DNA from 3 places in the Methylocystis sp. S23 genome. Region 2 is predicted to be linked to each of the others. Evidence: predicted binding sites of a transcription regulator. Region 2 holds the regulator's gene; each other region holds the start of a gene.
What was found. The regulator PhoB, encoded in region 2, activates phosphate uptake and scavenging genes when phosphate is short. The targets are predictions, from matches to a motif close to TGTCATNNANCTGTCAT.
Positions count from the first base shown of each region.

Region 1: the regulator PhoB is predicted to act here: its motif matches at 3,013-3,029, upstream of ACV7JP_RS13585 (OprO/OprP family phosphate-selective porin).
Region 3: the regulator PhoB is predicted to act here: its motif matches at 2,054-2,070, upstream of ACV7JP_RS11525 (DUF2794 domain-containing protein).

Region 1 is NZ_CM134185.1:2,762,931-2,767,458, reverse strand. It holds gene ACV7JP_RS13590 (DEAD/DEAH box helicase) at 1-718, opposite strand, end outside; gene ACV7JP_RS13585 (OprO/OprP family phosphate-selective porin) at 1,197-2,957, opposite strand; gene ACV7JP_RS13580 (hypothetical protein) at 3,188-3,394, opposite strand; gene ACV7JP_RS13575 (tetratricopeptide repeat protein) at 3,556-4,269, opposite strand; gene ACV7JP_RS13570 (porin) at 4,358-4,528, opposite strand, start outside.
Region 2 is NZ_CM134185.1:1,580,468-1,584,995, forward strand. It holds gene ACV7JP_RS07810 (acetylornithine transaminase) at 1-1,039, opposite strand, end outside; gene ACV7JP_RS07815 (GcrA family cell cycle regulator) at 1,475-2,014, shown strand; gene phoB (phosphate regulon transcriptional regulator PhoB) at 2,147-2,896, opposite strand; gene phoU (phosphate signaling complex protein PhoU) at 2,893-3,612, opposite strand; gene pstB (phosphate ABC transporter ATP-binding protein PstB) at 3,626-4,408, opposite strand; gene pstA (phosphate ABC transporter permease PstA) at 4,405-4,528, opposite strand, start outside.
Region 3 is NZ_CM134185.1:2,329,549-2,334,076, forward strand. It holds gene htpG (molecular chaperone HtpG) at 1-1,685, opposite strand, end outside; gene ACV7JP_RS11525 (DUF2794 domain-containing protein) at 2,131-2,550, shown strand; gene ACV7JP_RS11530 (Bax inhibitor-1/YccA family protein) at 2,663-3,436, opposite strand; gene ACV7JP_RS11535 (hypothetical protein) at 3,925-4,528, shown strand, end outside.

The sequences.
Region 1 (4,528 bases), 1.2 Mb from region 2:
TCAGCTCGATGAGAATGTCGCGCTTGGCGCCGCCATCGACGAGAAACACATGCTGATCGACGCGCTCGGCCGTCGTCGCGACCGGCGTCACGGAAACCTGCGCGGGATCGTTCAGCATGTCCTGCGCGAGGCCGGCGATCTCCTTCGGCATGGTGGCGGAGAAGAGCAGCGTCTGGCGCTTCTTCGGCAGCTTCGCGACGATCTGGCGGATCGGGACGATGAAGCCGAGATCGAGCATATGGTCGGCTTCGTCGAGCACCAGCACCTCGGTCGTCGCGGGCTTGAAGCGGCCGGAGGCGATGTGGTCGAGCAGGCGCCCCGGCGTCGCCACGAGCACGTCGAGGCCGCGCGCGAGCATGTCGATCTGCGGACGATGCGACACGCCGCCGACGATAACGCCGACGCTCGGGCGCAGGAACTGCCCATAGGCGCGGAAGCTGTCGGCGATCTGGGCGGCGAGTTCGCGCGTCGGCGCGAGCACCAGCGCGCGCGCCGTGAAGGGCGCGGGCCGGCGGCGCTCGGCGGCGAGCCGCTCGAGGATCGGCAGCGCGAAGGCCGCCGTCTTGCCCGTGCCGGTCTGGGCGATGCCGAGAAGGTCGCGGCCTTGAAGCAGAAAGGGGATGGCCTGAGCCTGAATGGAAGTGGGCGTCTCGTAGCCCTCGCGGTTCAGGGCGCGGAGCAGAATCTCGGCAAGGCCAAGATCGGAAAAAGTTGTCACTTAGCGTCTTTCATAGACGATCGCGCGCGCGCCTTGGCGGGGCGCGGTTCGCTCGATCCGGTTGAAATGGGAGACTTGCCCTGCGTAGCGGGCCGTCGATTGAGGCGTGGAGGCGGCTCGACAGCTGGTCGGAGGCCCCGAGAGGCAAGAATCCGATCTACGCGGCTGGAGGGCGCCTGCTGCGGCGCAGCGCCTTGTTCGTAGAGGAAGCGGCCGCCCCGGTCAATGCGGCTTTTTGCGCCGGACACGCGCCTCGCGGCCGCCATTGCGAGGGGGCTTCGCCGATGAAGCAATCCGGAACCGCAATCGCCGCTCCTGGACACATACGCGACCGCCAACAGTAACGATCCAGAAACAAAGCCTCGGGAGACGCCGGATATATTTTAGGCATTCGACCGGTCTCCATCCGCGGTCGAAACCAAGCGCCCGGCACGGCTCCGCCAGTTTGTGCCGGGCGCGCTCTTTGGCTTTCCGCCTCTCACCAATAGACCTGCGCGCGCGCCTCGAAGAGATCGGGATGGGCGCCGTTGAAATAGGGCCCCTGACGCGCCGGCGCGCCGGAAGTATAGAGCGCATAGTCGTTCAGCGGCGCCGACGCCTGCAGCACGTGAATCCAGTTGAACTGGAAATGGAATCCGTTGTCCGGATACCAGTTGAGGCCTAGCGTGACATTCTGCTGCCGGCCGCCCACGACGCCGGCATTGGCGATGGCCGTGGCGGCGGCGGGATTGGGCGCCACGAAGGTCGTATAGGCCAGCATATTGTAAAGACCGGAGCCGGAGAACGGACCGCTGTTGACATTCACTTCGCTATAGCGGGCGGCGACGCCGATGGCGCCGAAACCGCCGGCGCTGAGCGGATGCTTGATCTTGATCTGGTTGAAAGTCGCGCCGATCTTGTTCGTCACGTCATAGGCGGCGGCGCGCTCCTCTCCGGTCAGATACCACTGGCCATAAACATAATAGCCGCTGAAATAATGCGACGCGCCGCCCGGCGCGAAGGCGCCCGCCATGCGCGCGAGCATGAGATTCGTCTCATTGCGGTTGACCTGCTGCCCGAAATACTCCGCCTGCAAGGAGAGCGGCCCATGGGCGGCCGTGAGTTCGACGCCGAAGGCTTCGACATTGTTGACGCATCGGGCGGCGGCGGCCGTCGCCCAGCCCGGCAAGGCGATCGCGCCGCAGGAAAGATCCGGCGTCCCGAGCAGGCCCTGATTCAGTTGATAGGCCTCGGAGCGGATGCGGTTGCCGAGCCTCAGCACGCGGTCGTCGGAAAGTCCCGTCGCGCTGTTGGGCTGGTGATAGCGGCCGGAGACGCCGACATGCAGCAGATCATGCTCGGTCATGATCGGCGCATAGGTGGCGCGGCCGGTGAGCTCGAAATATTGACCGCCGCCGGTGGACGCCCAGCCCGCCTTGGGGGATACGCCGAAGCCGACCGGAACGCCGACCGCCGGCGTGGTGTTGAGGTCCTCGAAGCTCGTCGTGAAGACGCCGCCCTTGGCCGACCAATTGTCGCCATAGGCGCCGATGGCGGCGCCGAGGTGGCGGCTCGGCGCGAAGGTTTCGACCGGCATCGCGCGCTCGATGAAGTCGCGGAACCGCGACGACATGGTGAACTCCAGGCTGAACGGCTCGAAATAGCTGCCGATATGGATGAAGGCCGGGTCTTTCGTGAAGGGCAAGGAAAGCGCCGGATGCTGCAATCCGACATAGAAATCGCGAATGCCGCCCTGAACGGGCGCGTTGAAGGGCGTTCCGTATTGCGATCCCGCGAAGTCGTATTGCAGCTTGTAGAACCAGTATTTCGCGGCCTTGCCCTCCACTTCGAGGCGAACCTGCCGCACGCCGGCCTGCTCCGACCAGCCGTTGAGCGGCTGCGTCGTCGCGCCGCCGTCGAACTGCATGCGGCCGCCGATCTTGAAATTATACGCCTTGTCTTCCGTTTCGACGAAAAGGCCGTTCCTGAAGGAGACGAACACGGGCGGCGGGACGTTGGAATCGGCCTTGGCGTGCGCGGCGTTCGCGACATTGGTCGCCTTGCCTGCGGCGCTGGACGCCGCGGCGGCCTCCGCCTTCGCCGCGCGCGCTTCCTTGCGCAGCTTGGCGATCTCCGCCTCCAGCGCGCGAAGGCGCGTCTCGATGGCGGCTGAATCGGTCGCCGCATGCGCGGCGGAGCCTGTCATGAAAACCCCCAGCGCGCTCGCCGCGATGGCGCGCTTCTTCCTCGAAAAAATCATGCCTGCCCTCTCGAAGATCATTCGGAAAGGTGAGCGAAGACATCGAATGCTTCGCTGTCACACAACCGTCATGTTCTCAGATTTTGTGGCGAAAAGGCGCTGAAGACGGGGCGTGTCGCAGCCGGAAAATAATGGAGAAACAAAGCGTAGCGGCGGAAACGAAAGCGCGTTTCCTGAAATGAAAAGCCGCCTCGCGATGGCGAGGCGGCTGTGATTCCGCGCGGCGCTTCTTACCAATAGACCTGCGCGCGGGCTTCGAAGAGGTCCGGATGCGCGCCGTTGAAATAGAAGCCCTGCCGGCCCGGCATGGACGCACCGACGATGTTGTAATCGTTGAGCGGCGCCGAGCCGCCCGGCGCGAAGACGCCATTGGCGCGCGCCTGCAGGATCTTGGTCATGTCGCGCTGATAGTCGGTCGCGACATGTTCGGCCTGCATGTCATTGAGATTTGACCCGCCGGCCTTGGAATCAGCCCCCGTCCAATGGCCTGAATAAAGGGCTCAATGCTTATCGCCATAGGGGCGTGGTGGCGGACTTGGCTGAACGGTGCGTCGGCGGGTCCGCGGAGGAGCGGCAGGCCCTCGGCCAGGCGAGGGAGTCAGTCGCAACTCTTGAACTTCGATTCCCTGCACTTCTTCGCCATGGCCTGAGCCCTGGCGACGTCGTCCGCGGGAAGAGTCTTCGCGGATATTTCCTGCAATTCCTTCTTTTCGGCGGGGGCCATGGGCAAGGCTTCGAGTCCGACATTTGTCCACATGTAGCCGCGCAGCAGGTCGCGCTCCAGGCCCTGGCCGGTGACGTACATGGTCCCGAGATTCACCTGAGATTCGGCGTCTCCCCCCTCGGCGGCAAGGCGCATCCATTTCGCCGCTTCCCGGTAGTCCTGAGCGACGCCGCTGCCCTCGTAATACATGCTGGCGATGTTCGCCTGCGCCGCCGCGACGCCCTTGTCCGCCGCAAGCAGATTCCACTTCATAGCCTCCTTGTAATCCCGCTGGGCGAGCTGACCCTCGAGATACATCGTGCCGAGATTGGCCTGCGCGGCCGCGTCGCCGTTTTCGGCGGCGCGCCTGGTCCATTTCAGCGCTTCCTTGGGATCGGCGGTGACGCCCCTGCCGACCGCGTAAATGGCCCCGAGCTCGCCTTGCGCCCGCGCGTCGCCCTTCTCGGCGAGCGGCTTCAGGAGCTTGAAGGCGGCTGCAAAATCGCCTCGCTTGGTTGCGGCGGTCGCCGCCTCGAAATCATCGGCGCGGACAGGGCTCGCGCAGGCGACGGCGAGAAGAATCAGGAGAGAGTGGACGCGCTTTCGCATTCGAACGCCTATGGACTCCGCAAAAGACAATGAACGCCCCCGGATGACCGGGGACGTTCGCTTCGTTTGATAAGGTATCGAACTTCGCTCAGTAGTTCCACTGCAACTGCATGCGCAGCAGATCGGCGCTGAACTGGCGATAGGGAGCCGCGCCGGTATTGGTGCGGTTCATCTTGGTGTAGACGGCGGTCACCTCGACCTCGGGCAAGGGCTGCCATTCGACGCCGACGTCCAGTTCGTGAACGCGAGCGTAGGGCGC
Region 2 (4,528 bases):
CATTGGCGAAGTCGCCATTGGGCGCGCGCGTCTTGACGCCGAACATCAGGCCCTCGCCCCGCACGGCCTCGATGACGCCGGGATAGCGGTCTTCGAGCTCGGCGAGACGCTGGCGCAGCACGCCGCCGAGCGCGGCCACGCGCGGCATGAAGCCCTCGGCCAAAACGACGTCGAGCACGGCGCCGCCCACGGCGGTCGCCAGCGGATTGCCGCCGAAGGTCGAGCCATGCGCGCCGAGCGTCATGCCCTTCGCCGCCTCGCTCGTGGCCAGGCAGGCGCCGATGGGAAAGCCGCCGCCGAGCCCCTTGGCGAGCGCGACGACGTCGGGCGCGATCCCGGCATGCTCGCAGGCGAGGAATTTGCCGGTGCGGCCGACGCCGCATTGCACTTCGTCCAGGACCAGAAGCAGGCCGCGCGCGTCGCAAAGCTTGCGCAGCTCGACGAGAAAGTCCTTCGGGAAGACGCGCAGCCCGCCCTCGCCCTGCACGGGCTCGAGCAGAACGCCCGCCGTCTCCTCCGTGATCGCGGCTTCGACGGCGTCGAGATCGGCGAAGGGAACCTGGTCGAAGCCCGTCATGGGCGGACCGAAGCCCTCGAGATATTTCGCGTTGCCGCCGGCGGCGATGGTGGCGAGCGTCCGCCCGTGAAAGGCGCCGTCGAAGGTGACGAGACGATAGCGCTCGGGCTGGCCGTTGGCGGCGTGATATTTGCGCGCCGTCTTGATGGCGCATTCCACCGCTTCCGCGCCGGAGTTCCCAAAGAAGACGACGTCGGCGAAAGTGGATTCGGCCAGGCGCCGGGCCAGGGCCTCGGCCGCCGGTATGCGATAGAGATTGGAGACGTGCCACGGATTTTCCGCCGCGGCCTTCAGCGTGGCGACGAGATGCGGATGGCCGTGTCCGAGCGAGAGAACGGCGACGCCGGAGGCGAAATCGAGATAGCGGTCGCCATTCTCGGCGAAGAGCCATGCGCCTTCGCCCCGCGTGAAGACGATGTCGGCCCGCGCATAGGTCGGATAGAGCGCAGAAGTCAAAATCATGCTCCAAGCCCAGTGGGCGCCGCGACGCCGCCCAAAAAACAAAGCGCCGCCCTTTGGCGGGGCGGCAATTTGAAGGCGGATTTTAAGCGCGCGGGCGCATCGGGTCAAATGTTAACAGAGGCGCGCGGCGGCGCGCCGTTCCCGCCAAGGCCTCAGTTTTGCTTGAAAATCGCCACGCGGTGAGTCGCCCGGGCAACAGTTGCGGGGGAAAGCGCGCACAAACCCTGTTGAGAACGCCCCGTTTTGCTTGCCAGCGACTCGCGCCCGTGATTCAAAAGAATGCGTTAGTTTTCTCGCCGGATCGGGCGCGTTTCTCCCGTATGGCGCTTCTCGTGTTTCGGTGCGCGTCGCATCGCCGCTGGTTCACGCCGGCGCAGCGAACGATGAAGGATTCCTTGAAAATCCACGCTCGAACCGGCCGCTTGGAGATCAAACATGTCTTGGACCGATGAACGCGTCGAGCTGTTGCGTAAACTTTGGAGCGACGGCCTCAGCGCGAGTCAGGTGGCCGCCGAACTGGGTCCCGGCATCACGCGCAACGCCGTCATCGGCAAGATCCACCGTCTCGGCCTGGCCGAGCGCGCCAAGACGGCGAGCGCGCCGCGGCCCCGCGCCGCCAAGGCGCCGCGCGCGGCGACGACCGCCGTCGCGGCCGCTCCCGCGCCGCGCGGCGGCCACGCCGTGCACGGCAATGTCGCGCTCGCCTTCGCGCCGCAGACGGTGGTCGTCGCCCGCGCCAATCCCGAGGAGGAGGTCGTCATTCCGATGTCCGAGCGGGTGACGCTGATGGAGCTGCGCGAGTCGATGTGCCGCTGGCCCATGGGCGATCCGACGACGCCCGAGTTCCGTTTCTGCGGCGGCAAATCGCCGATCGGCGGCGGTCCCTATTGCGCCCATCACGCGCGCATCGCCTATCAGCCGGCGCAAGACCGCCGCCGCGCGCGCGAGCAGCTCAAGGCGCCGCGCTACGCGTGATCCGCGCATAATGCGGCTTCGCCCCTCACCCCAACCCTCTCGCAAAGACGGGGCGAGGGGGCTTGGCTCATGATCCACGCTGCGGATGGCGGCCCTGCGATATGATCCAGACCGAGATCATGGCGCGCGCGATCAATCGCGGCCGAAGGTCTCGTCGAAGGAGTAGCCCGAACCGCGCACGGTGCGGATCGGATCCTTCTCCCGCCCCCGGATGAGCGCCTTGCGCAGGCGCCCGACATGGACGTCGACGGTGCGCTCGTCGATCTCGGCGGACATGCCCCAGACGCTGTCGAGCAGTTGCGCGCGGGTGAAGACGCGGCCGGGCTTCTCCATGAAATATTCGAGAAGGCGGAATTCCGTCGGTCCCAGATGGATCTCGCGGCCTCCCCGGCGCACGCGGCGCGTCTCACGGTCGAGGTCGATATCGCCGAGCGTGAGCTTCGAGGCGACGCGCTCCGGTCGCGCCCGGCGGAGAAGCGCCCGCACGCGCGCCATCAGCTCCGGCGTCGAGAAGGGCTTCACCACATAATCGTCGGCGCCGACCGAAAGCCCGCGCACGCGCTCGGCCTCCTCGCCGCGCGCGGTCAGCATGATGATCGGCATGTCGCGCGCGACGTCGCGCGCCCGCAGCCGGCGGCAGATTTCGAGGCCCGAGACCCCGGGCAGCATCCAGTCCAGCAGGACGAGGTCCGGCGGCGACTCCGCGATGCGCAGCTCCGCCTCGTCGCCATGGTCGACATGTTCGACCTGATAGCCCTCGGCCTCGAGATTGTAGACAAGGAGCGTCGCAAGCGGGATTTCGTCCTCGACGACGAGGATGCGCGGCGCGCGGTCGCTCTTGCCCTCGCGGATGACGGGTTGGCTCGATGCGGTCTCGTTCATTGCGTGGGTTCGCCTTCGCCGCTCCCCAAAGTGCAGGGCCTCGCCTTCGGCCGCTCCATCGGCATGGCTTCGCCGGTCACGAGATAGACGATGGTTTCGGAAATATTCGTCGTGTGATCGCCGATGCGTTCGAGATTTTTCGAGCAGAACAGGAGATGCGTGCAGAAGGAGATGTTGCGCGGATCCTCCATCATGAAGGTGAGGAGGTCGCGGAACACCGAGTCTTCCAGCGCGTCGAGATCGGCGTCGTTTTCCCATACGGCGCGGGCGCGCTCGACGTCGCGCTCGGCATAGGCGTCGAGCGCGTCCTTGAGCTGCGTCGCCGCGATTTCATGCATGGACTTCAGTCCGACGATGGCGCGCGGCAAACGCGCTTCCGTCGCGATCTTGAGCGTGCGCTTGGCGACATTCTTGGCGAGATCGCCGATGCGCTCAATGTCGCCCGAAATGCGGATCGCGGCGATGCATTCGCGCAGATCGATCGCGAGCGGCTGACGCCGCGCGATCGTCATCACGGCGTTCTCCTCGATCTCGCGCTGAAGCGCGTCGAGGCGCGTATCGCTCGCGACGACGCGCTTGGCGAGCTCGACGTCGAGGCCGGACAGGGCCTCCATCGCCTCGGCGAGCATTTTCTCCGCGACGCCGCCCATCTCGGAAATGCGACGTCCCAGCGCTTCGAGATCGCGATCGTAGGATTTGACGGTATGTTCGCTCATGGAACGTCCTTCCTCAGCCGAAGCGGCCGGTAATATAGTCCTGCGTGCGCTTCTCGCGAGGCTTGTTGAAGACCTCGTCCGTGTCGCCGAACTCGACGAGCTCGCCGAGATACATGAAGGCGGTGTAGTCGGAGACGCGCACCGCCTGCTGCATGTTATGCGTCACGATGGCGATGGTGTATTGCGCGGCGAGCTCCTCGATGAGCTCCTCGACCTTCGCCGTGGAGATCGGATCGAGCGCCGAGCAGGGTTCGTCGAACAGCATGACCTCCGGCTGCACCGCGACGCTGCGCGCGATGCACAGGCGCTGCTGCTGGCCGCCGGAAAGGCCGAGGCCGCTCGCCTGCAGCTTGTCCTTCACCTCGTCCCACAGCGCCGCGCCGCGCAGCGCCTGCTCGACGCGGGCGTCCATGTCGGCGCGCGACAGCTTTTCATAGAGGCGAATGCCGAAGGCGATGTTCTCGTAGATCGACATCGGGAAGGGCGTCGGCTTCTGGAAGATCATGCCGATGCGGGCGCGCAGCGCGTTGAGGTCGATCGCCGGATCGAGAATGTTCTCGCCGTCGAGCAGGACCTCGCCCTCGGCGCGCTGGCCGGGATAGAGATCGTACATGCGGTTCAGCACGCGCAGCAAGGTGGATTTGCCGCAGCCGGACGGACCGATGAAGGCGGTGACCTTGTTGGCGTGCAGCGGCAGCGAGATGGATTTCAGCGATCGCGTGGCGCCGTAATAGAAGTCCAGGCTCCGCACCGAGACCTTGGTTGCGGGTTCCTTCACCTGAGCGGGGGCGTTCATTTTGCGTTTCTCCGGCCGGCGCTCAGGGCGCGGGCTGTGACAGACAGGGCGAGAACGGCGATCGTGATGAGCAGCGCGCCGGTCCAAGCGAGCTGCTGCCAGTCCTTGTAGGGCGACAAT
Region 3 (4,528 bases), 750 kb from region 2:
CCCTTCTGCCCGCTCTCCTCGAGAATGCGCGCGAGCTGCCGATCGAGCCCCTTGTCGGAGGCGACGAGACAGGCGGCGCTTTCCGTCAGACGCGTCGAAACGCGCGCGTCTTCGATCGAATCGGCGAGCGTCTCCTTCAGCGCGGCGATAAGATCGCCGACATCCGCCGCGGGCGGCGCTTCGTCCTTCGCCCCTTCCGCAAGCGGAACGAGGTCGATGTCGGCCGCGCCCTGCGTGACGGATTTGAAGGGCTTGCCCTCATAGCCCAGCGCGCTCGTCACCCAGAAGGCGTCGACCGCGTCGTCGAGCAGAAGAACCTCGACGCCCCGCGCGCGAAAGCCTTCGAGCTGCGGGCTCGCGGCCAGGCGCTTCGCGTCGTCGCCGGTAATGTAATAGATCGCGGTCTGGTTCTCGCGCAGATCGGCGACGTAATCCTTCAGCGTGCGCGTCTTGCCTTCGGACTTCGTCGAGGCGAAGCGCGCGATGGCGAAGAGATCGTCGCGCCGGCTCGGATCCTCGTGCAGGCCCTCCTTCAGCACGGCGCCGAAATTCTCCCAGACGCCCGCGAATTTCTCGGGCTCGTTCTCGGCGAGCTTCCTGAGCTCCTGAAGAATGCGCGTCGCCACGGCCTTGCCGATCGAGGCGACGACCGGGCTCTTCTGCGCCATCTCGCGCGAGACGTTGAGCGGAATGTCGGCGCTGTCGACCACGAGGCGCACAAAGCGCAGAAAGGCGGGGAGCAGCTCCACGTCGCGCGAGATGAGCACGCGGCGCACATAGAGCTTGGACTTGCCCTTGCGGGACGGCTCGAAGAGATCGAAGGGCCGGGCGCCCGGGACGAAAGCGAGAACCGTATATTCCGTGCGGCCTTCCGCGCGCCAATGCGCAATCAGGGCCGGCTCGTCGAAGGCGCCCGACAATTGGCGGTAGAAATCCGTATATTGCTCTTGCGTGATCTCGGATTTGGGCCTCGTCCACAGCGCCACGCCGTCGGCGATGCGGCGCGGCTCCTGGCCCGGCGCCTCGACGAGATCGATCGGCGTCGAGACGGCGCCCGAATGCTCGCGCACGACGCTCTCGATGCGCCAGGGCTCCAGAAACTCGTCGCTGTCGGCGTTGAGATGCAGCGTCACGCGCGCGCCGATTTGCGGCGCGTCTTCGAGCGCGAGCGGCGCGATGGAATAGGTTCCCTTGCCTTGCGAGGCCCATAGCCAGGCCTGGTCTTCTCCGGCGCGTCGCGTCGCGACCTCGACGAGGTCGGCGACCATGAAGACCGAGTAGAAGCCGACGCCGAAGCGCCCGATGAGCGAGGAGCCTTCGCCTTCGCTTTCCCTGCCGAGCTTCTCGAGGAAAGCGCGCGTGCCGGAATTGGCGATGGCGCCGAGCGCGCCGATGAGCTCGTCGCGCGACATGCCCACGCCGTTGTCGGCGATCGTGAGCCGGCGATTCTCCTTGTCGAGCGTGATCGTGACGAGCGGCGCGCGCGCCTCGGCGGCGAGCCTTTCGTTGGAGAGCGATTCGTAGCGAAGCTTCTCGCAGGCGTCGGCGGCGTTGGAGATCAGCTCGCGCAGGAAGACTTCGCGCTCCGAATAGACGGAGTGCGCCATCAATTCGAGAAGCTGCGCGACATCCGCTTGGAAGCCGAACTGCTGCGGCGCTTCGGCGGCGACGGCGTCGTGGGTCATGTGGTCTCCGAAATGCAGTCACGCTCCGCCTTGGGAGCGTCTGATTAAAAAGGGAAACAAGGCGGCCTTGCGGCCACGCTCCCTCAGTTCGTCATCGACGCGAAAATTGCAAGGCGGGCCGCTCAAAAGACAGGGTCGGCGCGGGATTGCTCCCGGCCGACCCGTCCATCGCCGCGGCCTTTATCGACTTGCGAACACGCGATCCCGGGGGGCTGGGGGGCTGACGAAAACCGGAAAAGCGTGCGAAAGCCGGTCGCGGCAATGAGGACAAATATTGGCCTACGCGTTTGACGTGCAAGGGGCTCAATGCAGGCGAAAATGTGAATTTTGCTTACGGCGGCTTCGGTTAAGGCGCGCGCCGCCGCAAGATGTCGCGCATATGACAAGAGAAGGCTTGCCCTCGCGCCGCCATCGCGCAAACATGACAGAAATTTGGAGGTGACGCATGGCGGAGTCGGAGACGACAGAGCCCAGCCGATCCAGGCCCGCCCTGACTGTCGTGGCAGGCTCCGGTCGACCGGGGCAGGATCAGCACAGGGGGCGGGGAGAAAGCCGCGCGGCGGCGCCGGTTTCCTTCGACCGGCGGGAGCTCAACGCGCTTTTCAATCTCTACGGGGCGAAGGTGGCCTCGGGCGAATGGCGCGATTACGCCCTTGATTTCACGCCCGCCAGGGCCGTGTTCTCCGTTTTCCGGCGGACGAGCGAAGCGCCGCTCTATCGGATCGAGAAGAACCCCGAGCTTGCCCGCAAGCAGGGAGAATACGCCGTGATCGCGGCGGGCGGCCTCGTCATGCGCCGCGGGCATGACCTCTCGCGCGTGCTGCGCGTGCTCGACAGGGGGCTGAGCCTCGTGGGCGCCGAATAAACGGCAAGAAGCCCCGCCGAAGCGGGGCTTCGCCGGCGAACCTCCGGCAGGCGTCTCGAAGCGTCAGGGCGCCGAGCCCCGCCGAAGCGGGGCCGCCGGCCGGAAGTCCAGTCTATTCGCTGCGCTGGTTGCCGAGCAGGAACATCAGCGACTGGAACATGTTGATGAAGTCGAGATAGAGCGACAGCGCGCCGAAGACGCTCATCTTCTGCGTGGCCTCATAGCCGGCGCCTTCATAATACATGTCCTTGATGTTCTGAGTGTCCCAGGCGGTCAGGCCCGAGAAGATCAGAACCGACAGGATCGAAAGCGCGAACTGAAGGCCGGTCGACTGCAGGAACAGATTGACGAGGCCGGCGATCAGAAGACCCCAGACGCCCATCACGAGGAAGGAGCCGAAGGCCGAAAGGTCGCGCTTCGTCATGTAGCCGTAGAGGCTGAGGCCGCCGAAAGCCGCCGCGGTGATGAAGAAGACGCGGGCGACCGACGCGCCGGTGAAGACGAGCAGGATCCACGACATGGACAGGCCCATCACCGCCGAGAAGGCGAGGAACAGGTTGCGGGCCGTCGCCGCCGACATCGCATTCGCGCGCGCGCCGATGAAAAAGACGAAGGCGAGCGGCGAGAACATGATGATCCAGCGCAGCGGCGTCGTGTAGATCATCGAGCCGAAGGGGGACAGCGCCACCAGCTTGCCGCCGACGAATTGCGGATTGGCGAGCATGAAGACGCCAAGCGCGACGAGACCCGTCACGGCGAGGCCGAGCGTCATGTAGTTGTAGACGCCGAGCATATAGCTGCGCAGGCCCTCGTCGATCTCGGCCGTGGTCGACCGGGCGACCCCGCGGCCGTAGCCGAAGCTCGTGTTGCGGTCGTAATGAGACATAGCGATCCTCTCGATCTCCAAGGCCGGCGCGCGGCGTTCCGCCCTCGCCCGTGGCCTCAACCATTATGGCTCCCTGCAATATGGCTTGGCCCGGATGGCGAGGCAATATGCGAACGGATGAACTCTTGTTAAGATGGCGCCAGGCTTAAAGGAGCGTTCCCGCCGCCCCGGCGTGAGCGGCGCCGCCCGGTTTTTCGCGGCGAGCCTTCGCACCTGCACAATCGACAGGGCCGGAGCCTCCTGCGGCCTTGCGCGCCCGCCGGCCGGTCCTTCCCGGCCGCTCGCGGCGAGGGCGGCCCCCTGTCGCCGTTGATGTTGCAAAGCAGTATAGATGACCGATTGTCGCACCCTTGCTCATGTAAAGGAATGCGATAACATCGGAGAAACGGCGTCGCCCGACCCTCCGGGAGCGGTGGGGAATTGCGCGGCGCAAGCGAGAAATTCCTGAGCGTCGCGTGTCCTTGCCGCACGGAGACCAGGAGGAGAAGATGAGTGACGACGCCTCGACTTCGTTTCACACAATCATGAAGCCGCTGAAGCTTCTTGCCGCCGCGGGCTGCCTCGCCTTCGCGGCTTTTTCGGCTGCGCCCGCGCAGGCGCATGGCCGGCTCGGCGCCGCCGAAGGCCGCTGCCGCCTCTTCATCGGGCCGGACATCATGAACTTCACGGGCTATCTGCCCGAGGCCTCGAAGAATGAGTTCTGCGAGGACATTCCCTCCACCGGCCCCATGATCATGGTGCTCGACGCGGAGCAGGACGAGCTTCGCGACATGAAGATCGAGCTCCGCATCGTCAAGGATGTGGGCGGCGAGGACAAGGAGAACGAAAATCTCGAGGCGGTGACGGTGGCCTATCAGCCGCCCAAGAGCTATCCGACCGGAACGGTGAATTTCGAGCACACCTTCAAGGAAGGCGGCTATTTCGTCGGCATCGTGACCGTGACGGGCGATCACGGCGAGCGCTGGGTGTCGCGCTTTCCCTTCTCGGTCGACCGCACCTTCATGCGCGATCTGCCGGTCTATGTGACCCTGGGCCTCGGCGTCGTCGCGGCCTTCCTCATCTATCTCGTGCATCGCCGGCGCAACCCGCCGC